3 regions of the Micromonospora craniellae genome follow, and region 3 is predicted to be linked to each of the others. Evidence: riboswitches for the same ligand, from Rfam matches in the RefSeq annotation. Region 3 holds a riboswitch; each other region holds the start of a gene.
What was found. Region 3 has a riboswitch for cyclic di-AMP ahead of ID554_RS22950 (coiled-coil domain-containing protein). Riboswitches for the same ligand answer to the same signal wherever they lie in the genome.

Region 1 (6,690 bases), 2.5 Mb from region 3:
CTGTGCTGTGGACCGGCCGCCCCCGTTGCCGTTCGAGGGCGGCCGGAGCTGTTGCCAGGTGCCCTGGTCAGGCGGTCAGGCCCCGGTCCCGGACCCAGCCGAGTGCGAGGTTGTCCATCTCGCCGCCGGTCAAGCGCAGCTCGCTGCCCGCGCCGACCTGCTTGTTGTCGCGCACCACGTAGGCGTCGGCGACGCCGGGGATCGGGGCGACCTCGGCGCAGGTCTCGTTGTCGCCGCCGAGGTTCCCGCCGCAGTAGGTTGTGAACCGCGCGCCGTCGATCGGCAGCGCGTACAGATTCTGCTGGAACATGAGAGTGGACCTTCCGTGCTCTCGCATGCGCGAAGGTGCGGCCTCCGCATCCGTTATGTCCTACCTTGGTGCGATCACAAATCTGGGGCGACTCGCGGAACGGCGGGTACGGAGGTCCCCTCACCCTCGGTTGGCAGGGCTGCATCAGCTCGCCCCCTCAACAACGGGCCGGCGAGTTGCTCCCCAGGCCACGAACCTGTCGAACAGTTCCTCGGGCTCCGGGCCGTCGTGCGGGTTGAGCTGGTAGAGGTCGCGCATGGCCTCGTACATCAGGCCGGCGAGATAGATCGTCAGCCCGGGGACGTTCCCCCGGAACTCCACGGGCAGCAGCAGCCTGGCCTCACCGCACGGCCACGGCTGCCCGTCGACCCGGCAGAACCAGGTCGGTCGCGCCGGAGTGTGCGGAGTGTTCCCGCCTGAGCCGCCCGGGCGGTCGGCGTGCGGGCCACGGCCAGGCGTCGCGAGCTGGGTGGTCAGCACGGCCGACCACCCGACCGCCACGCCTGAGCCGGCGTCAGGAAGCCGGTCGGTCCGGGGCCATGGAGTGGAAGCGCCTGGGTCGGCTGGCGCATCCACCCGGGCAGCGGAGCGCCGCGCCGTCGCTGCGGCAGAACCGGAAGGACCATCGTCGGGCACTGGTACGGGTGCGTACGCACGTCGACCTCCGTCGGTTAGGGATCGGGAGGGGCCGCCCGCGCACGGGGGGATGTCACGGGCGGCCCCGGAGCAGAACCCGCCCCAGCTCTGCACGGCGTGAAGCAGATCCGCATGGGTGACAGTCTGGTGAGGACAGGACTACTGTCGGAAGGCATCGACGCTGGCCACGGCGGCGTCCTGGTGCGCCGATCCGGCCCCTGACGGCAGCGTGGCGATCTTGGTGAATCCCCTGGAGGTGACGTGGAACGTGAGCAGCCTTCCGACCTGCACGAGCTGATCCGCACTCAGCTTCGCCGGCTGCGGACGGCAGCGGGCATGAACCAGGAGGAGTTCGGCCGACGGTCGAACTACTCGGCATCCCTGGTGTCGGCGGTGGAGACCGGCACCCGCCCGGTCGACAGGCCGTTCGCGAAACGGGCGGACGAGGTCCTGGAGACCGGAGGCATGTTCGAGGAACTGCTGCGGACGGCCGAGGTGCTGCGCCAGCCCGCGTGGTTCCTGCCCTACCTGGAGGCCGAGCGCACCGCGAGGCAACTCCGGTGCTACCAGTCGACGCTGGTCCCGGGCCTACTACAGACCGAACGCTACGCCCGCGCGGTGATCCGATGTGACGACACCCTGACCGACGCCGGGGTGGAGCGACGGCTCGCGAACCGGATGGCCCGGCAGGCGGTCCTGGACCAGGAGGAGCCGCCGCAGTTCGTCGCGGTGATCGACGAGGTGGTGCTCCGGCGGGTCGACGAGCGCCTCCACGACGTGCTGGTCGAGCAGGTGCACCACCTGATCGACCTCGCCGAACGACCCAACATCAGCGTGCACCTCGTGCCTGTCGGCGTGGGGATGCACGCTGGTTTGACCGGCCCCTTCATCCTGGCAAGGAGCACGGACGATGGTTGGGTCGGTAATATCGAGACCCAACTCGGCGGAGTCCTCGCCGACAAGGACGAAGACGTCAATACCCTGCTGTCCAAATGGGAGACCGTGCGCAACGAGGCACTGTCTGGCCGGCAGTCGATCGAGCTGATGAAGGATTGTGTGAAGCCATGGATCTGAACGGCGCGACCTGGCGCAAGTCCACCCGCAGCGGCTCCAGTGGCGGCGACTGCGTGGAGGTCGCCGACAATCTGTCCGGCGTCGTGCTGGTGCGCGACACCAAGGACCGGGACGGCGGCACGCTGGCCTTCACCCCGGTGTCGTGGGCGAGCTTCGTCGGTCTGGCGAAGATGCTCGACCGGCACGCCTGATCCCGGTACGACGCGGAAGCCCTCGGTCGAACGACCGAGGGCTTCTCCATGCTCGGTGCGCACCATGCCCACAAGGCCGTCCACCGGCCGCGCACACCCGGATGTAAGGAGGGGTCCCCTGCTATGCACGAGGCGATAGCAGGGGACCCCTCCTTACATCTCGTCCGCACATCTCGTCCTTACATCTCAGGAGGAGTAGCCGCGGGTGGCGGCCCAGTGGGCGAGGTCGATGGTGGTCATCCAGTACGAGTAGTACGACGCGTTGGCCGAGTCAGCGATCTTGACCAGTCGACCGTCGTCCTCGTAGCCCACCACGGCGACATAGTGGCCACCGGGAAAGGAGTGCCAGCGGCCGCCCGTGTCGGTGGCGCTGCCGGCCACGTTCACCACGACACCGCGCCCGCCGGTGATCGCCTTCACCACGTCGGCCTGGAGCTGGTCCATCTGCGCCGGGGTGGCCGAGCCGCCCCGGAGCATCGTGGTCGAGTACGGCGCACCCTTGAGCGTGGCGTTGAGCACCCGGGTGGTGTCCAGGGCCGAGTTGGTGCCGGCGTACGTGGTGCCGAGCTGGGCGGCCAGGGAATCCTGGTCACGATTCACCCCGGCGGCACTGAGCGCGTTGCGTACCGCGGCCGGGCCGCAGTAGTACCCGGTGATCTGGGCCTGGAAGTCGTAGTCCAGGACCTTGCGCGCCGGTGGCTTCGGTGCGGCCTTCTTGCTGGTGACCACCGGCGAGGGGGCCGCCGAGGTGGCCTTCGGCGAGGGCGACGGCGACGGGACGGCGCTGCTCGGGACGGCGCTGCTCGGGACGGCGCTGCTCGGGACGGCGCTGCTCGGGACGGCGCTGCTGGGCAGGGTCGACGGGGGCGGCTCCACCCGGGTGTCGGCGCGGGAGACGGCGGTGTCGCCGCGCGACTCGGCGACGGCGGTCGTGGTGTGTGCGGTGGCCGGGGCGTCCTCGGTGCCGACGAGTACGGCACCGGCGCCGGTGGCCAGCGCCAGCGCGGCGGCCGAGGCGGCGGCGACCTGATAAGGGCGTTCGGTGGCCAGCCGGCGTAGCTGGCGCGTGACGGTCTGCTTCACGGAGTCCTCCACGGGGGCTCAGGGAGGCACGGCGAGTCGCTCCGGCGGTCAGCTCGACAGGTCCTGCCGAGGACCGCCCGAGTACGCGGACGGGCCGTGCGAGGGGTGTGCCCGGACGACCGGGCGGGGGCGGTGGCCGCTGTCAGCTGGTGGCCGACGGCCCGGTGGGCGCGGGCACCGCGGTGCCGTGGAGGAACAAGAAGGGGACCACGAGGGGCTGCACGAGAGGAAAGCTCCTTCCGACACCGCCGACCGGGTTAGCTGACGGGTTCGGGCGGGAAGTTGGCCCTACCGTGAGCCGATGCTCGCGGATTCACCCCAGTGGTGCGGTGGGTCCCCGGTTCGTGAGACCACGATTAGGCGGGTCGATGCGGCGTCGCCTCCTGCGATCGGGTACCGCATCGGACGGGCCGACACTACTGGCCGGCCATTCCCCTGCCAACCCATCCTGACCTGCTTAAACATGATCCAGCTTGCTGATTTTCGGGCGTTCGGTCATAGATGTCGCGCAACGGGACCGACGGCGATCGACGCAACGGGCGGTGACAACGGGACCACCCGCAGACAATGTCTCCGGGCATCGCGTCACGTCTCGGGCGTTTTTCACCTCGGCGTCCGCTCCGGCGAGCGATGTGACCGGACTCACTCGATCCGCCTCGTCGTACCCGGCCGTCAGCGAAACACAAAACAGCAGATCGGGCTGCCGACTACAACAGTCCAGCATGGACTCAACGGTGCTGGTTGCGGCAACTTGCGGTACTCGGCTCGTCGCCCGGCGCGCGCTGCCTCGGCGGCCCGGCAGGCTGCGGTGCGGACGCCTCTGCGGACTGCTGCGCAGGATCGGCGGCGGGCGGCGGGTGGGCCCCGGTGCGGCTCGGGGCGAGCCGTCGCATCATCGGCTGCTCCACGTAGCGGTGCAGCAGCGCGGCAAGCGCCAGGGTGAGCAGCAGGAACCCGATCACCGCCGGCACGCCCCACCAACCGGGCAGGCCGGTGCCCCAGTTCCCGGTGAGCCGCAGGATCGTCATGATCGCGAAGACGTGCACCAGGTAGAAGGCGAACGAGACCTCGCCCAGCCAGACCATCAGCCGGGAACGCAGCGGCGACCGGCGGCCGTGCACGTCGGCGTCCGCCGCCGCCGCGATCACCAGGACGTACGCCACCGACAGCAGCGCCGCCCAAAGCTCGGCCCGGATCCACTCCGAGGCCGCCACCCAGGTGGCAACGAAGATCACGGTGGCCATCGGCAGCCGGGGGCCGCGCCAGCGCCCACGCAACATCAGCTCGGCGGCGGCCACGCCCATCCAGAACTCCAGCGACCGCACCAGCGGGAAGATCTGGGTGAACCACCAGCGGCTCTGCTCCGGCACCAGCAACTGACCGGGCCAGAGCGCCAGGATCAGCAGCGGCACGGCGATCACCACGGCCCACAGCATCCACGGCTTGGCCCGGCGCACCAGCGGCAGCGCCAGCGGCAGGCACAGATAGAAGAACAGCTCGCAGGAGAGCGACCAGCTCACGTTGTTGACACTGTAGAAGTAGCCCGGTCGGGGATCCCACGCCTGGAGCAGGAACAGGTTCTCCAGCGCGGCCACCGGGTTGATCGGGTCGGCGAACCAGAGCGCCGCGAGCATGGCCAGCGCCCACATCACCAGGTGGTTCGGATAGATCTTGGCGAGCCGCCGACGCCAGAACCGGCGGCGGGAGTCACCGACGCGGGCCGACCAGACCAGCACGAAGCCGCTCAGGATGAAGAAGAACTGCACCCCGGACAGGCCCAGGGTGAAGATCTCGCCGACCACCGCCTGGTGACCCGGCTCGGCGATGATGCGCATGGTGCCGGCGTGGAACCCGAAGACCAGCAGCGCGGCGATCCAGCGCAGTCCGGTCAACGAGGGCAATCGGCTGGCGTCACCGCGTCGGGTGGTGGTGGGCGGCCTGTCGACGACGGTGGTGCTGGTCATTCCGGGCACCATACCGGTGCGGGCACTCCCCCTCGAACCGGGCGGGGAGGCCGGGCGGATGGGGCGGATGTGGCTCAGGTGTCAACGGGTCCCCCGGTGGCCTACTATTCCCGGGACTTGGATGAGCATCCACCCCGCCATCCGGCCCGGTGGCGCGTTGGGCAATGCCGAGGCGGGACCAGCACACCGACGAGAGGCAGAGTCAGCGATGCACCAACGGATCCTGATGCGGGCCCGGAAGGGTCCCTTCGACGTCAACTCGCCCGAGGAGACGTTCGAGCGGAACCTGATCGGTGAGAACGCCGGCAACCTGGTCTTCAGTCACGCCGCGAACAAGCTGCTGGCCACCCGTACCGCCACCATCACCCCCAACGGCTTCACCGTCAACATGCGGGACAGCGACCGGATCAACGAGGAGTACGACGTCTTCGTGGTCCCGCTGGCAAACGCGTTCCGGCGCAGCTACGCCCACCGGCTCGACGCGATGAGCCGGCTGATCGAGCGGCTGAAGATTCCGGTCGTGGTGCTCGGGGTGGGTGTGCAGACGAACGTCGACGGTGACCGGGAATACCTGCGGCCGATCGACGATCAGGTCAGCCGCTTCTGCCGGGCCGTCCTCGACCGTTCGCCGAGCATCGGCGTCCGGGGTGAGATCACCGCCGACTACCTGCGGACGATCGGCTTCTCCAACGTCGACGTGATCGGCTGCCCGTCGATGTTCCTGCACGGCGACACCCTGCCAGTGGACAAGCGCAAGACGTTCATCGGCCCGTACGACCGGATCGCGCTGACCGTCTCGCCGTACGTCAAGTCGATGGCTCAGATCATCAAGACGCACCACCAGCGCTACGAGAACCTGCGCTACATCCCGCAGGACCTCAAGACGCTGGGCACCCTGCTCTTCGGCGACGCTCCCGAGGACCGTGGCAAGAGCGGCGAGATCCCGATCCACACCACGCACCCGCTGTTCACCGAGGACAAGGTGCGGATGTTCGTCGACCCGTGGACCTGGATCGACTACCTCTCCGGGTTCGACTTCAACTTCGGCACCCGCATCCACGGCACCATCGTCTCGCTGCTCGCCGGTACGCCGGGCTTCCTCTTCGCGCACGACTCGCGCACCCTGGAACTGGCCCGTTACTTCGAGATCCCGCACCGGGTGATGCGGGACGTGCCGGCCGACGTGGACGCGGCCCAGCTCTACGACGAGGCCGACTACTCGGGCATGGTCAACGGCCACAAGCAGCGGTACGACACCATGCTCCAGTTCCTGAACAAGCACAATCTGGGCAACTCCTTCAGCGACGGCGACAGCGCGGCGGTGTTCGACGCCACCAGGCAGGCGACCGCCTTCCCGCCGGCCGTTCGCCCGGCGCTGGCCACCTCGCCCGAGGTGCTGGTCAAGCGCATCGAGTGGCTGCGCGACCAGGAG
Region 2 (6,690 bases), 2.7 Mb from region 3:
CTGATCCGGCTGCGCTGCCCGGGGCCGGTGTATCGGGCGGATCGGCGACGGCGGCGTGCCCGTACCCGTGGGCCGTGGTGGCCGTGTGTCCGAGGTCGGGGCCGGGTCGACGGGCGGGCCACGTGGGCCGTGGGGTGTCCTGGGGCAGGCCGACGGTCAGGCGGCCGGTGGGCCTCGACGGGTTGGCTCGCCGTGACCGACGGCGGGGCGCGGCACGGCGCTCTGGTGGACCGTGGTGGTGCCGGCCAGGCCGGACCCGGCGGTGGGCTCGGGGCGGGCCGGCGGCGCGGTCGGGATCGTCGGCTGCGGATGCGACGTGGCCAGCACGCCGGATGCCCGGACCTGCTCGGTGACCGGTGTGACGGTGCCCGGCCAGGCCGGGAGGTCGGCGGCGACGGACCAGGCGCGGTGATCGACGGCGGCTACGCGGGTCGGCTGGTCGCCGGCCGGGCGCAGTGGCAGATCGGCGGCGGCCGCACCGAGGCCGACCGCCAGCACGAGGGCGGCCAGCGCCAGCCGGGTCAGCTCGCGGAGCGTGCGCAGCGTCGCCGGCCACAAGGGACGGGCGAGCGCGACGGACGACACGCGTTCAACCTATCGTTCGCGTCCGGAGAATGCACATGGGTGTGCGCCGCGTCCGGTCGGTGAATCTCGCCACGTCGTCCAGTGTGGACTCCTTCAGCGGCCGGTGTCCCCGTTCTCCGGCTCGTCGGCGAACAGGGCCAGCAGGTCGCCGACCTGGCGGTCGGCCTCCGCAGGGTGGCGGAACCGGCCGGCCGGGTTGAGGGTGTACTCGTTGCGGCGGCCCACCCGGGTGCGGAACAGGTAACCGCCCGCCTCCAGGTCGGCGACGATGGCCTGGGCGGCGCGTTCGGTGACCCCCACCTCGGTGGCGACGTCGCGCAGCCGGGCGGTGGGATCGCGGGCGATGGCGAGCAGCACGTGTGCGTGATTTGTCAGGAAAGTCCAGTTGCGGGTGCTCTCTCGCTCGCCTGAGGTCGCCATGCCCGCCATGGTATGGCCTGTCCAGCCGTGCTCCGGGGCTGCGCGTTCGTTCGCTCACGCCCGGTTGGCAAGCGTTCTGGAATACATGAAATGCAGATCACGCATAGCTTGACGGGCCTTGCGCTGCGTGTGACGGTTGGTCGGCAGCCCGTGGCCAACGTCGGCCGGGATGACCAGGCATTCCACCGAGAGGCGAGGTGACGCCGGATGAGTCGACCCGGAACGATCGGGGCGCAGCCCGGTCTCGAGCGCGAGTACCTGACCGCCGACCTGCCCGGCGCGCGGCAGCGCGCCCTCGCCGAGCTGATGGCCGGCAACCGTCGGTTCGTCACCGACACGCTCCGGCACCCCAACCAGAACGCCAGCCACCGGGCCGCCGTCGCCACCGAGCAGCACCCCTTCGCGGTGATCGTCGGTTGCTCCGACTCCCGGCTCGCTGCGGAGATCATCTTTGACCGGGGGTTGGGTGACCTCTTCGTGGTCCGCACCGCTGGGCACACCATCGGCCCCGAGGTGCTGGGCAGCGTCGAGTACGCGGTGAGCGTGCTGCGTACGCCGCTCGTGGTGGTGCTCGGGCACGACTCGTGCGGTGCCGTCCAGGCGGCCCGGGCCGCAGCGGCCACCGGCACCGCGCCCACCGGGCACCTGCGTGCCGTGGTGGACGCGGTGGTGCCCAGCCTGCGTCGGGCCCAGCAGGCGGGGGTCGACGACCTGGACGCGATCGTCGACATCCACATCGCGCAGACCGTCGAGGCGATGCTGGAGTCGTCCGAGGCGCTCGCCGCCGAGGTGGCTGCGGGCGGGTGCGCGGTGGTGGGCATGTCGTACCGGCTGGCCGCCGGTGAGGTGCGGATCGTCGCGGCGGAGCCCACCGAGATGGCGGGTGTGGTGGCAGCCGCGGCCTGACCCGCGCTCACCGACACGGACGACGAGGGCCGTTCCGCCGGATGGCGGAACGGCCCTCGCAGGTCACCGGCTGGTGCTCAGAGCAGCGACACGTGCACGTGGTCCGTGTGGTTGGACGGGCCGCTGTAGGACCGCCACCTATTCTCGGTCGGGAACCAGATCTGCCGGTTCCAGATCACGTAGTAGATGCCGAGCCGGTCGGCGTTGCGAACCAGGAAGGCCGCCAGGTTGTTGCCGTAGATCCGGGTGTCGTTGTTGTGCCAGGGGCTGAACCCGCTGTTCTGCAACGACCAGTCACAGGCCCGGCCCTTGGGGTGCTCGAACTTGTCACCCGGTCGCCAGCAACCGACGAAGCGGTTGAAGCCGGCCCGCTTGACCTCCTTGTACATGTGCAGCGTGCGGGGCGTGATGCAGCCCGACGTGGTCGGGTCGTTCTGGTTGCACGACTCCGGCTTCCAACTGCCGTCGGACGCGCGGTTCGGCGCCACCCGGGCGACCGGCGAGGTGGCGGCCACCAGGCCACCGGTCAGGCTCTCGCCGCCGACCAGACGCAGCGACTTCTCCGCCTCGGTCTTCTTGCGGGCCATGTCGTTGGTCAGCTTCTGCTGCTCGCGCACCTCGGCGTCGGACGCGATCTTGGCCTGGTCGGCGCGCTCCTTGACCGCGTTGATCTCGCCCAACTTCTTGTCGTTGACCAGGTTCAACTCGTCCAGGGCGGAGGCGCGGTCCATGAACGAGTCCGGAGCGCTGCTCTGCAACAACATCGCTATCGCGCCCACCCGGCCGGTCCGGTACGACTGCGTCGCGATCTTGGCGACCTGCGGTGTGAGCGCGTCGAGGTCGGCCTGTGCGCGGCGTAGCTCGACGTCGAGCTTGAGCTGCCGTTTCTTGGACTTCTCCAGCTGGTTCTTGGCCTTGGAGAAGTCGCGGTTGGCGGACTCGATCAAGTCGTTGAGCATCGGCGGGTCGTCGTCGTGCTCGGCGGGGCGGGGTGGTGTCGGTGTGGCCATGGCCGGCAGGGGCCCGGCGAACACGGCGAACGCGGCGAACACGGCCACCACAGGTGTCATCCAGCGGCGTAGGGGTGCCGTCACTTCTTTCCCTTCCATCGACCGCCGACCGGGTTAGCTGACGGGTTCGGAACGGAAGTGGCCCCTACCGCTGACGCGGATTCACCCCACCTACCTGGGTCCCCGGCTCGCCTCGCGGCGATTGGGCGGTGGCACCGCAGGCGCCGCTGCGCGCCTTCGTCGGTGACCGGCAGTGAGGTTACCCGACAGTCCATGTCGGTCTCTACGCCTCGAACCCGACTAGATGCGTCATTTCGTAATCGCGATGGGTGACCAACGACACGGGCACGAACCGTGTCGGCAGGGGCGGTCACGCTGCGGGGTGTCACCATGTGGTGTCCGTGCTCCTGTCCGGGTCGGGCCACCGCGATCCGGTGGCGGGGGATGTGTCACGCGCACGCGCGGTGCTGAGCGCGTGCAGGGCCTCGGACCGGTCCGTCCCGGGCCGGGGAGTCGGTGGGGTGGGTCCGTCGCCGTCCGGCCCGTCGTCGTGACCGCCGGGCCCGCCGGGCCCCGGCGTGTCCCGCCACCCGGCGGTGACCACCAGCGCGGCCAGTGCGGTCGTCAGCGGTACGGCGGCGACCAGCCCCAACGTGGCCACCACGCTGCGGACGATCTCCTGGGTGAGGAACTCGCTGGTCACGATCTGGCCGAGCGCGCGGGTGTCGGCGGTGAGCAGGAGCAACAGCGGCAGGGATGCGCCCGCGTACGCCAGTACGATGGTGTTGACCACCGAGGCGATGTGCGCCCGGCCGACCCGGGTCGCCGAGCGGTACAACTCCCGGCGGGTGAAGCTCGGGTTGGCGTGACGTAGCTCGGTCACGGCGGCGGACTGGGTCACCGTGACGTCGTCGAGCACACCGAGCGAGCCGATGATGATGCCGGCGAGCAGCAGGCCGTGCAGGTCGACGTCGCTGCGGAACATGGACAGCGTGGTGGCGTCCTCGCTGCCGAAACCGGTCAGGTGGGTGGCCCGGGTGGCGGCCAGCCCGAGCAGGCCGGTGAGCACCAGGCTGCCGAGCGTGCCGAGGACGGCCACCGAGGTCTCTGCGGAGATGCCGTGCGTCAGGTACAGCACCACGAACATGATCAGTGCCGCGCCGACGATGGCCACCACCAGCGGCGGCTGGCCGGCGCTGATGCCGGGCAGCACGAAGGTGATCAGGATGGCGAAGCTGGCCGCCAGACCGCCCAACGCGGCCAGGCCGCGAAGCCGTCCGAAGGCGACGATGGCGGCGGCGAACATCACCGCGAGCCAGATCAGCGGTTTGCCCCGCTGGTGCTCGGCGATGTTGTAGGCGCTGATCGAGGGGTCCTCGGGATCGATCAGGGAGACCAGGATGATCTCGTTGCCGACGCTGACCCGGGGTGCCCCCGGCCCGTCCGGCAGCGGCGTCTGCACGTCCTGGCCGGCGTCCGGGCCGCTGTCGACCCGTACGGTCACCGTGCCGCACTGCCGCCCGGCGGTGGTCGGGGTGCCCTCGGGCACGACCGGGTTCGGTGGGCAGGGCTCGTTCACCACCCGGGTGACCGTGCCGTGGTATCGCGGAGTGTCGTTGGCGGCCTCGGGACGGGGTGGGTCCGAGGGCCAGAGCACGAGGGCGGCGACCAGCGTGGCGAGGAAGAGGGGGACCACCAGAACGATGAGGATCCGCCGCACCCGGGGTGGGGTGGGCGGAGCGGAACGGGTGTGGTCGGCGCCCATTCATTGTCTCCCAACGATTCCAAGGCGAACTACGTACCGACGGGCGGGTTGGTTCAGCGCCGCCGGACGGCCGCTGCGGCGGGCCCCAGAATTGGCCCGAGCGTGGCAGGATGGCCGCGTACCGTGAGGGCGGGGCCGGCTCTGGCCAGCCGTCGCAGAAGCGCTGCGACGGCGGTGCGCGCCCGACGGCGGGCGGGGGCCGGGAGGCATCCGTGTCGGCTGGCCATCGTGGCGAATGGTAGCCAGATCAGTATCGGAACGCAGGTCGCGAGCGTGTGTCGGGAGCCGGACGCCGGAAAAGGCACCCGGTCGGGCGTGCTGGGTGGGGCGGGTCAGCCGCGTTTCATCAGGCGACCGACGGCGGCCATCATCTCGGAGGCCATCTCGTCGGCGCGGCCCTCGGCGGCACCCTCGTGCATGCAGTGCCGGGCGTGCCCGTCGAGTAGGCCGAGGGCGACCTTGTCCAGCGCGGCCTGGATCGCGGAGATCTGGGTGAGCACGTCGATGCAGTAGCGATCCTCGTCGACCATCTTCTCGACGCCGCGCACCTGCCCCTCGACCCGGCGCAGCCGGGCGAGCAGTTGGTCCTTGCTGGCGGTGTAGCCGCGGATCGGCGCGGGTGTGCTCATGAACACGAGGATAACGTACCCCTGGGGGGTATGGTACGGTCGCGGTTGTCAATACCCCCTGAGGGTATTTGGCGCGTGCCCGCCCGGGTGGACGGGCCTGGAGAGGAGAGTTGCCATGGTCACCACGACGTACCAGGTGCAGGGCATGACCTGCGGCCACTGCGTCAGCGCGGTCAGCGCCGAGGTCGGCGCGATCCCGGGTGTCGACGACATCCAGGTCGACCTGGCCACCGGCCAGATCACCGTCACCAGCCAGCGGCCCCTTGACCCGGCCGCCGTCCGGGCGGCGGTCGACGAGGCCGGCTACGAGCTGGTCGCCGCCTGAGGCGACCGGAGACCGAGGTGTCCCGATGAACACGGCGACGAAGCTGAGCGGCTTCGCGGTCGGCCTCGCGGCGGTGTTCGGCGCGGCGTACGGCGTCGGCCAGGTGACCGGCCCGGCGGCTCCGATCACCGCCACCGGCCACGACGGCGCGGCGAGCCACGGCGACGGCCCGGACCTCGCCGGGCACGACGAGAGCGCCGGACACGGCGAGAGCGCGGCCGGGCACCTGCCCGGCGGACTGCTCGTCTCCGAGCGCGGCTACACCCTCGTGCCGGTCGGCGCGCCGACCGGTGAGTTCGCCTTCCGGATCACCGGCCCGGACAGCCGGCCGGTGACCGGGTACGACGTGGTGCACGACAAGCCGATGCACCTGATCGTCGCCCGGCGTGACCTCTCCGGCTTCCGCCACGTGCACCCCGAGCTGGCCCCGGACGGCACCTGGCGGGTCGCCACGCCACTGACCTCGCCCGGTGTCTGGCGGGCGTTCGCGGACTTCACCCCGACCGGTGGCGAGCCACTGACGCTCGGTGTCGACGTGACCGTCCCCGGTGCCCTGACCGAGCAGCCGTTGCCAGCCCCGGCACGCAGAGCCACGGTCGACGGCTACACGGTCACCCTGGACGGCAACCCGCAGCCGGGCCACCCGTCCACGCTGACGCTGACCGTCGAGCGCGACGGCGGCGTACCCGTCACCGACCTGGAGCCGTACCTCGGGGCGTACGGGCATCTGGTCGCGCTGCGGCAGGGCGACCTGGCGTACCTGCACGTGCACCCGGAGGGGGTACCGGGCGACGGACGCACGCAGCCCGGGCCCCGGGTGAGCTTCGCGACCGAGTTCCCGTCCGTCGGCGCCTACCGGCTCTATCTCGACTTCCGCCACGACGGGGTGGTCCGCACCGCCGAGTTCACGGTGCACGTCGGGAACCCGGTCGGCCCCACCACCGCCCCCGAAGACGGGCACGGTACGCCCGGACACGGGCACGACTGAGGGGACCAGCCATGACCACGAGCCGTCCCCTACCCACGGCAGCGAACCTGATCGAGTTGTCC
Region 3 (6,690 bases):
GGGCCTGGCGTCCACCCCGCGCCCTGCTGCGCGCGCTGCGTCCCAGCATCGGCTGGATGCTCTTCGGCGACCACTGCGACCCGACCGACATCCGCCTGGTGACCTCGGCGGTGGCCCGCGCCTCGCTGCGCTCGATCGGCGGCTTCCGGGCCTCCTTCGGTGCCCAGCATCGGCTGGCCACGCTCGCCGCGCTGGCACACCTGCCGGCGGCGGCGCTGGTCGGCGACCGGGACCGGCTCACCCCGCCGCCGTGCGCGGAGTCGATCGCCGCCGCGCTGCCGGCCACCGAGCTGACCGTCTGCCCCGGTGCCGGGCACATGTTGATGATGGAGCGCCCCGAGGAGGTGACCGCCGCCCTCTCCGGCGTCCTGCGTCAGGTTCTCGCCGACGCCCGGCCCGCCGGCCATCGCTCCGCCGCCGGTCGCGCCCGCCGCCGATAGAGATCGCACTCGGACACGCTGCCTCCGCACGCCCGTGAGGTGGGGCGTAATCTCATGCGGTTGGCCGGGCCGGCGTGACGAGGAGAACGAAGAGGTGGACCAGAGCACCCTGGACCAGGAGATCGCCGTCGAGCAGCGGCATCTCGACCGGGTGTACGCGCGACTGTCCGAGCTGCGCCGCGCGGCGGTCCGCGCCGAGCGGGACGGCTACCGGCTGGCCCGGGTCGGCAACTTCGGTGCGCTGGTCGAGCGGGACGCGATGGTGTTCCACGCCGCGCAGCGCCGCCACGCGCTCGACGCCGAGTACGAGGGCCTCGTCTTCGGCCGTCTCGACCTGCGCGACGGGCAGGTGTTCCACGTCGGACGGCTCGGCATCCGCGACGAGGACGCCGCGACGCTGGTGGTCGACTGGCGTGCTCCGGCCGCCGCCCCGTTCTATCAGGCCACCCCGACCGAGCCGCTGGGTGTGGTGCGCCGCCGGACGATCCAGTCCAGCCGGGAGCGGGTCACCCGGATCGAGGACGACCTGCTCGACCCGGACACCGCCCCGGCGGAGATGGCGGTCGTCGGTGACGGCGCACTGCTGGCCAACCTGTCCCGGACCACCGGCCGGGGCATGCGCGACATCGTGGCGACCATCCAGCGCGAGCAGGACGAGGCGATCCGCTCCCCCGGTTCCGGGGTGACCCTGGTCTCCGGCGGTCCGGGCACCGGCAAGACGGCGGTGGCCCTGCACCGCGCCGCGTACCTGCTCTACTCCGACCGCAGCCGGTACGCCGGGGGCGGCATCCTGGTGGTCGGCCCGTCCTCGGTGTTCGTCGAGTACATCGCCTCGGTGCTGCCGTCCCTGGGTGAGGACACCGCCACCCTGCACTCGTTGGGCACCCTCTTCCCGGGGCTGGTCGCCACCCGCACCGACCCGGTCGAGGTGGCGGCGGTCAAGGGGTCGCTGCGGATGCGTCGGCTGCTGGAGCGGGCGACCCGGGACGGTGTGCCCGACTCCCCGGCCGAGCTGCGGCTGCTCTACCGGGGGCAGTTGTTGCGGCTGGAGCGGGCCGAACTGGACGCCGTCCGGGAGCGGGCGCTGTCCCGGGGCGCACGGCGCAACGAGGTGCGCCGGGCCGGCTTCGACGGCGTACTGGCGGCGCTCTGGGCGCAGGCCCGCCGGTTGGGCATTCCCCGGCTGCCCGAGCAGCGGGCCTTCGAGGACGAACTGATCGACCGGACGGACTTCCGGGACTTCCTCAAGGCGTGGTGGCCCCGGCTGCATCCCCGGCACGTGCTCGGCTGGCTGGCCGATCCGGAGCGGCTGCGCCGGTACGCCGCCGGGCTGCTGTCCCGCGCCGAGATCCGGCTGCTGGAGCAGGCGTACCGGGGGCTGGCCGCCGAGGGGCCGACCGTCGCCGACGTGGCGCTGCTCGACGAGCTGGACGCGCTGCTCGGCAAACCGGTCCGTCCGGCCCGCGCGAAGCGCGACCCGTTCCAGCTCGCCGGTGGGGTGCGCGAGCTGAGCACGTTCGCCGACCGGCAGCGGGCGGCTCGCCAGGCGGCCCGGGAACGGCCCGAGGACTACCGGGACTACGCGCACGTGGTGGTGGACGAGTCGCAGGACGTGTCACCGATGCAGTGGCGGATGATCGGCCGGCGCGGCCGGCTGGCCTCGTGGACGGTGGTGGGCGACCCGGCGCAGACCGCGTGGACGGGGGATCCGCAGGAGCTGTCCCGGGCCCGGGACCAGGCGTTGGGTCGCCGCCGTCGGCACCGGTTCACGCTCACCACCAACTACCGCAACTCGGCGGAGATCTTCGCCGTGGCGGCGGCCGAGATCCGGCGGGCGTACCCGGAGCTGGCCCTGCCCACCGCGGTGCGCGCCACCGGGGTCGACCCGGTGGAGCTGGTGGTGCCGGCGGCGGAGCTGGAGACCAGCGTGCTGACCGCGGCGAGCGCGCTGCTCGGCGAGGTCGAGGGCACCGTCGGGTTGATCACTCCGGTGCCGCGCCGGGACGAGGTCGCGGCCTGGCTGGGCGGGCTCGGCGGCGAGCGTCTCCAGGTGGTGACCAGCCTGGAGGCCAAGGGCATGGAGTACGACGGCGTGGTGCTGGTCGCCCCCGGCGAGATCCGTGCCGATCCCGGTTCCGGCGTCCGCACGCTCTACGTCGCCCTGTCCCGGGCCACCCAGCGGTTGACCACGATCGACCCGATCGGCTGACCCGGACCGCCGACCCCCACTGAAGCGAAAAGCGACAAGAATCCCTTATGTCTGGTTTACTGGTGACCAGGCGAACACCACGAGTCACACCGGCTGCGCCGGTCCCACCAGCACCGGTAGGCTCGTACCCGGTCTCCGCCAGGCGGCACCCACCGGTGCCGGCGGTGATCGCCGCCTAATCGCCCGCGAGGGCGAACCGGGGAACCATGTTCCAGGGGTGCATCCGCGTCCAGCGGTAGGGATCTTCCGTCCCGAACCCGTCAGCTAACCCGGTCGGCGGCTGACGGAAGGACATGTGCATGCCAGCAGTGGCAACCGTGAGACCGGCCGCCCGTACGGCGGCCCTGATCGCCGCAGGGCTCGCCCTCGCCCTGGGCGCCGCGCTCGCACCGTTCAGCGCCGCCTCCGCGGCACCCGGTGACGTCGGTGACGAGGGCGGCACCCCGGCGCTCCGCGCCCAGTTGGAGGCGGCCAGCAAGGGTTACCTCGACGCGAAGACCGCGCTGGACCGCTCGGTCGACCGGCAGAAGAAGCTTGCCGAGCAGCTCACCACGACCGAGGGTCAGCTCACCGAACGCAGCACGAAGGTCGCTGAGATCGCCGCGCAGGCGTACCGCAGTGGCCGGCTCGGTGCCGCGTCGGCGCTGCTCAACAGCGGTTCCCCGGCCGGCTTCATGGACCGCGCGGCGGCCCTGGACGCGGTGGCGGCCAACGAGGAACGCGCGCTGCACGACCTGCGGACCACCCGGGACGAGGTCAGCAAGACCAAGCAGGCCCTCGACGTCGAGGTGCAGGAGCAGCGCAAGCAGGTGGCCGTGATGGCCAAGCGCAAGGAGCAGGCCGAGCGCTCGCTGACCGTGGCCAACGAGCGGGCCGAACGGGCCGCGGCGGAGGAGCGGGCGGCCAGCCGGGCTCCCGCACGCAGCAGCGGTTCCAGCAGCCCCACGGCCAAGCCGGCGCCGCGCAACGCCAACGGATCCTGGCCGGCCGAGTCGTGCAGCGTCAACGACCCCACACCGGCCAACGGCTGCATCACCCCGCGCACCCTGCACGCGCTCAACCAGGCCAAGGCGGCCGGCTTCACCCGGTACGTCTCCTGCTACCGCGCGGGCGGCTCGGGTGAGCACCCGAAGGGTCGGGCCTGCGACTTCGCGGCGCAGAAGAACGGCTTCGGCGGGGTCGCCACCGGCGGCGACCGGACGTACGGCAACAACCTGGCGGCGTTCTACGTCAACAACGCCGACCGTCTCGCCGTGCTCTACGTGATCTGGTACAAGCAGATCTGGCTGCCGAGCAGCGGCTGGCGCACGTACAGCGGCGCGCGTGGCGACCCGTCCAGCGACCACACCAACCACGTGCACCTGTCGGTGTACTGACCCGCGCACGCCGGGTGGAGCGCCCCCACGGGGTCGACCCACCCGGCGTCGTCGTTCCCGCCCCCGGCCCGGTCGCCTCGGGCGCGCCCCGCCCGTCGCCGCGCGTTCTCGCGCCACCTTCGTTACCGTCGACATCGAAGCGGACATTTCGCGGGCGAGCGGGAGGAACGGTTATGAGTGGACCGCAACGGGCCCAGTGCGACGGTGCGTCATGAGCGCCACGACCGGACATGTGATGGTCTTCGCGCCGACGCCCCTGCTCACGGTCACGATCGACCAGCCCAACGAGACTCCGGAGCTACACCTGCACCCCGGCGGACAGGGCATCTGGCAGGCCCGGATGGTGCTGTCGCACGGCGTCGACGTGGTGCTCTGCACCGCGCTCGGCGGCGAGATCGGGCAGGTGCTGGAGCCGCTGCTGGTCAGCGAGGGCGTCGACCTCAAGGTGGTGGCGCGGGACTCCGGCGGCAGCGGCGGGTACGTGCACGACCGTCGCGAGGGCACCCGCCAGGAGATCGTCGACGTGACCGGGCAGCCGCTGAGCCGGCACGAGCTGGACGAGCTCTACAACCTGGCGCTCGGCGAGGGGCTGCGCGCGGCGGTGAGCGTACTCAGCGGCCCGAACGACCCGTCGCTGGTCCCCGCCGACCTGTACCGGCGCTTCGCCGCCGACCTCGGCGCCAACGGCAGCCGGGTGGTGGTGGACCTCAGTGGCGACCACCTGACGGCAGTGCTGGAGAGTGGGGTCTTCTTCGTCAAGGTCAGCCACGAGGAGCTGATCGCCGACGGCCGCGCGGCCGAGGACGACGAGGAGCAGCTCACCCGGGCGATCTACGACCTGCACGCCACCGGTGCCGAGAACGTGGTGGTCAGCCGGGCCGACAAGCCGGCGCTGGCACTCGTCGACGGCGAGGTGTTCGAGGTGCGGATGCCCCGCTTGGAGGCGGCTGACCCACGCGGCGCGGGTGACTCGATGACCGCCAGCGTGGCCGCCGTGGTGGCCCGTGGAGGTGACGTACGGACGGCGATCCGGACCGGCGCGGCGGCCGGCGCACTGAACGTCACCCGGCACGGGCTGGGCACCGGTCGGCTCGACTCGATCACCGGGCTGGTGGACCGGGTGCGCCTGGAGCCGGCCGGCATCCGCCCGCAGGAACGCACCACCCCGGACGAGTTGGCCCAGCGGGTGGGTGGCGCATGACCTTGCGTGTGCTGATCACCAACGACGACGGGATCGCCGCGCCGGGCATCCAGGCGCTGGCCCGGGCCGCGGTCGACCGGGGGCTGGACGTGGTGGTCGCCGCACCGCTGGAGGAGGCGAGCGGCACCAGCGCCGCGATGAGCGCGATCGAGCAGGACGGGCAGGTGGTGGTCCGCGAGCACCCGCTGGCGGAGCTGGACGGGGTGCCGGCCTTCGGGGTCGGCGGATCGCCCGGCTTCATCGCGTTGATCGCCGTGCACGGCGCGTTCGGGCCGCCGCCGTCGGTGCTGCTCTCCGGCATCAACCGGGGAGCGAACGCGGGCCGGGCGGTGCTGCACTCCGGCACCGTGGGCGCGGCGTTCACGGCTGCCGCCAACGGCTGCCGGGCGTTGGCGGTGTCACTGGACGTGCTCTCGGCCGGTGAGGCCACCGCCGTCAGCGGGGGTGCCGCGGTGGCCGCCGCAGCCCGGGTACGCGACGCCGAACGGAACTGGGCCACCGCCGCACACGTGGCCCTGGACCTGCTCCCCCGGCTGACCGCCGGGCCGGTGGAGAGCGTACTCAACGTCAACTCGCCGGACGTGCCGCTGGGCCGGCTGCGTGGCGTACGCCGGGCCGGGCTGGCCACCTTCGGTCAGGTGCAGATGACCGTCGCCGAGTCCGGCCACGGTTTCGTGCGTACCGCGCTGGAGGAACCCGGTCAGGCGGTGCAGCCGGGTACCGACCTGGCGTGGCTGGCTGACGGGTACGCGACGGTGACGGCGGTGCGCGCCGTCACCGAGGTGGCCGACGTGAACCTGTCCGGCCTCGACGGCGACTGACGGTCAGCCGCCGGGGAGGACCTCGGGGGTGGCGGCGGCACCGGCGTAGTACGGCTCCGGTGCGCCGAAGAGGCCGAGCAGGCCGGTCACCCAGAGCTGTCGGTGCACGAACCGACTGGGTTGGGTGACGATCAGCTTCACGCCGCTGACCTCTGCCGTCTGGAAGCCGGCGACCATCGCGCTAATGCCCACCGAGTCGATGAAGGTGACCAGCCGCATGTTGAGCTCGATCCGGGTCGGCCGCCCCTTGGCCAGCACTTCGGCGATGGCCTCTTTCACTTCGTACGCGGTGTCGACGTCGATCTCGCCCCGAGGGGCGATCTCGATGACACCACCAGGCCGAACCGTCTGCAGGATCGACAGGCTCACGCGAGCACCTCCACTCGCCCGTACGACGGGCGCCTCATCAGTACGCGGGCCGCGACCGAGAGTATTCCTCCGACGGCCTCGGTCGCCACCCCTCGGGATGAGCAATTCGCGGACATCGGCGCGTCAAATCACCCATATCCGGACTTATGCGTCCTATTGCTCGGTGCAAGCCGAGGCCCGCACCGACGAACCAGGGTAGCGGGCATCGGCTCGCCCGTCCGATGTCCGGCACCCGGCGTGCCCCTCGGCCGACGATCTGACCTGCGTCCCGGCG

Region 1: another riboswitch for cyclic di-AMP. It lies ahead of ID554_RS03290 (C39 family peptidase); the one in region 3 lies ahead of ID554_RS22950 (coiled-coil domain-containing protein).
Region 2: another riboswitch for cyclic di-AMP. It lies ahead of ID554_RS10315 (coiled-coil domain-containing protein); the one in region 3 lies ahead of ID554_RS22950 (coiled-coil domain-containing protein).

The regions. Positions count from the first base shown of each region.
Region 1 is NZ_CP061725.1:718,485-725,174, forward strand. Features, by position in the region: gene ID554_RS03270 (DUF397 domain-containing protein) at 68-310, opposite strand; gene ID554_RS03275 (hypothetical protein) at 455-790, opposite strand; gene ID554_RS03280 (helix-turn-helix domain-containing protein) at 1,208-2,020, shown strand; gene ID554_RS03285 (DUF397 domain-containing protein) at 2,011-2,211, shown strand; gene ID554_RS03290 (C39 family peptidase) at 2,398-3,306, opposite strand; cyclic di-AMP (ydaO/yuaA leader) riboswitch at 3,526-3,667, opposite strand; gene ID554_RS03295 (acyltransferase family protein) at 4,023-5,258, opposite strand; gene ID554_RS03300 (polysaccharide pyruvyl transferase family protein) at 5,467-6,690, shown strand, end outside.
Region 2 is NZ_CP061725.1:2,334,064-2,340,753, reverse strand. Features, by position in the region: gene ID554_RS10330 (hypothetical protein) at 157-585, opposite strand; gene ID554_RS10325 (helix-turn-helix transcriptional regulator) at 679-1,014, opposite strand; gene ID554_RS10320 (carbonic anhydrase) at 1,213-1,911, shown strand; gene ID554_RS10315 (coiled-coil domain-containing protein) at 1,989-3,005, opposite strand; cyclic di-AMP (ydaO/yuaA leader) riboswitch at 3,009-3,140, opposite strand; gene ID554_RS10310 (YibE/F family protein) at 3,307-4,686, opposite strand; gene ID554_RS10305 (metal-sensitive transcriptional regulator) at 5,019-5,315, opposite strand; gene ID554_RS10300 (heavy-metal-associated domain-containing protein) at 5,431-5,640, shown strand; gene ID554_RS10295 (hypothetical protein) at 5,666-6,628, shown strand; gene ID554_RS10290 (heavy metal translocating P-type ATPase) at 6,640-6,690, shown strand, end outside.
Region 3 is NZ_CP061725.1:5,053,420-5,060,109, reverse strand. Features, by position in the region: gene ID554_RS22960 (alpha/beta fold hydrolase) at 1-440, shown strand, start outside; gene ID554_RS22955 (HelD family protein) at 535-2,649, shown strand; cyclic di-AMP (ydaO/yuaA leader) riboswitch at 2,812-2,944, shown strand; gene ID554_RS22950 (coiled-coil domain-containing protein) at 2,949-4,025, shown strand; gene ID554_RS22945 (1-phosphofructokinase family hexose kinase) at 4,237-5,226, shown strand; gene surE (5'/3'-nucleotidase SurE) at 5,223-6,047, shown strand; gene ID554_RS22935 (STAS domain-containing protein) at 6,051-6,416, opposite strand.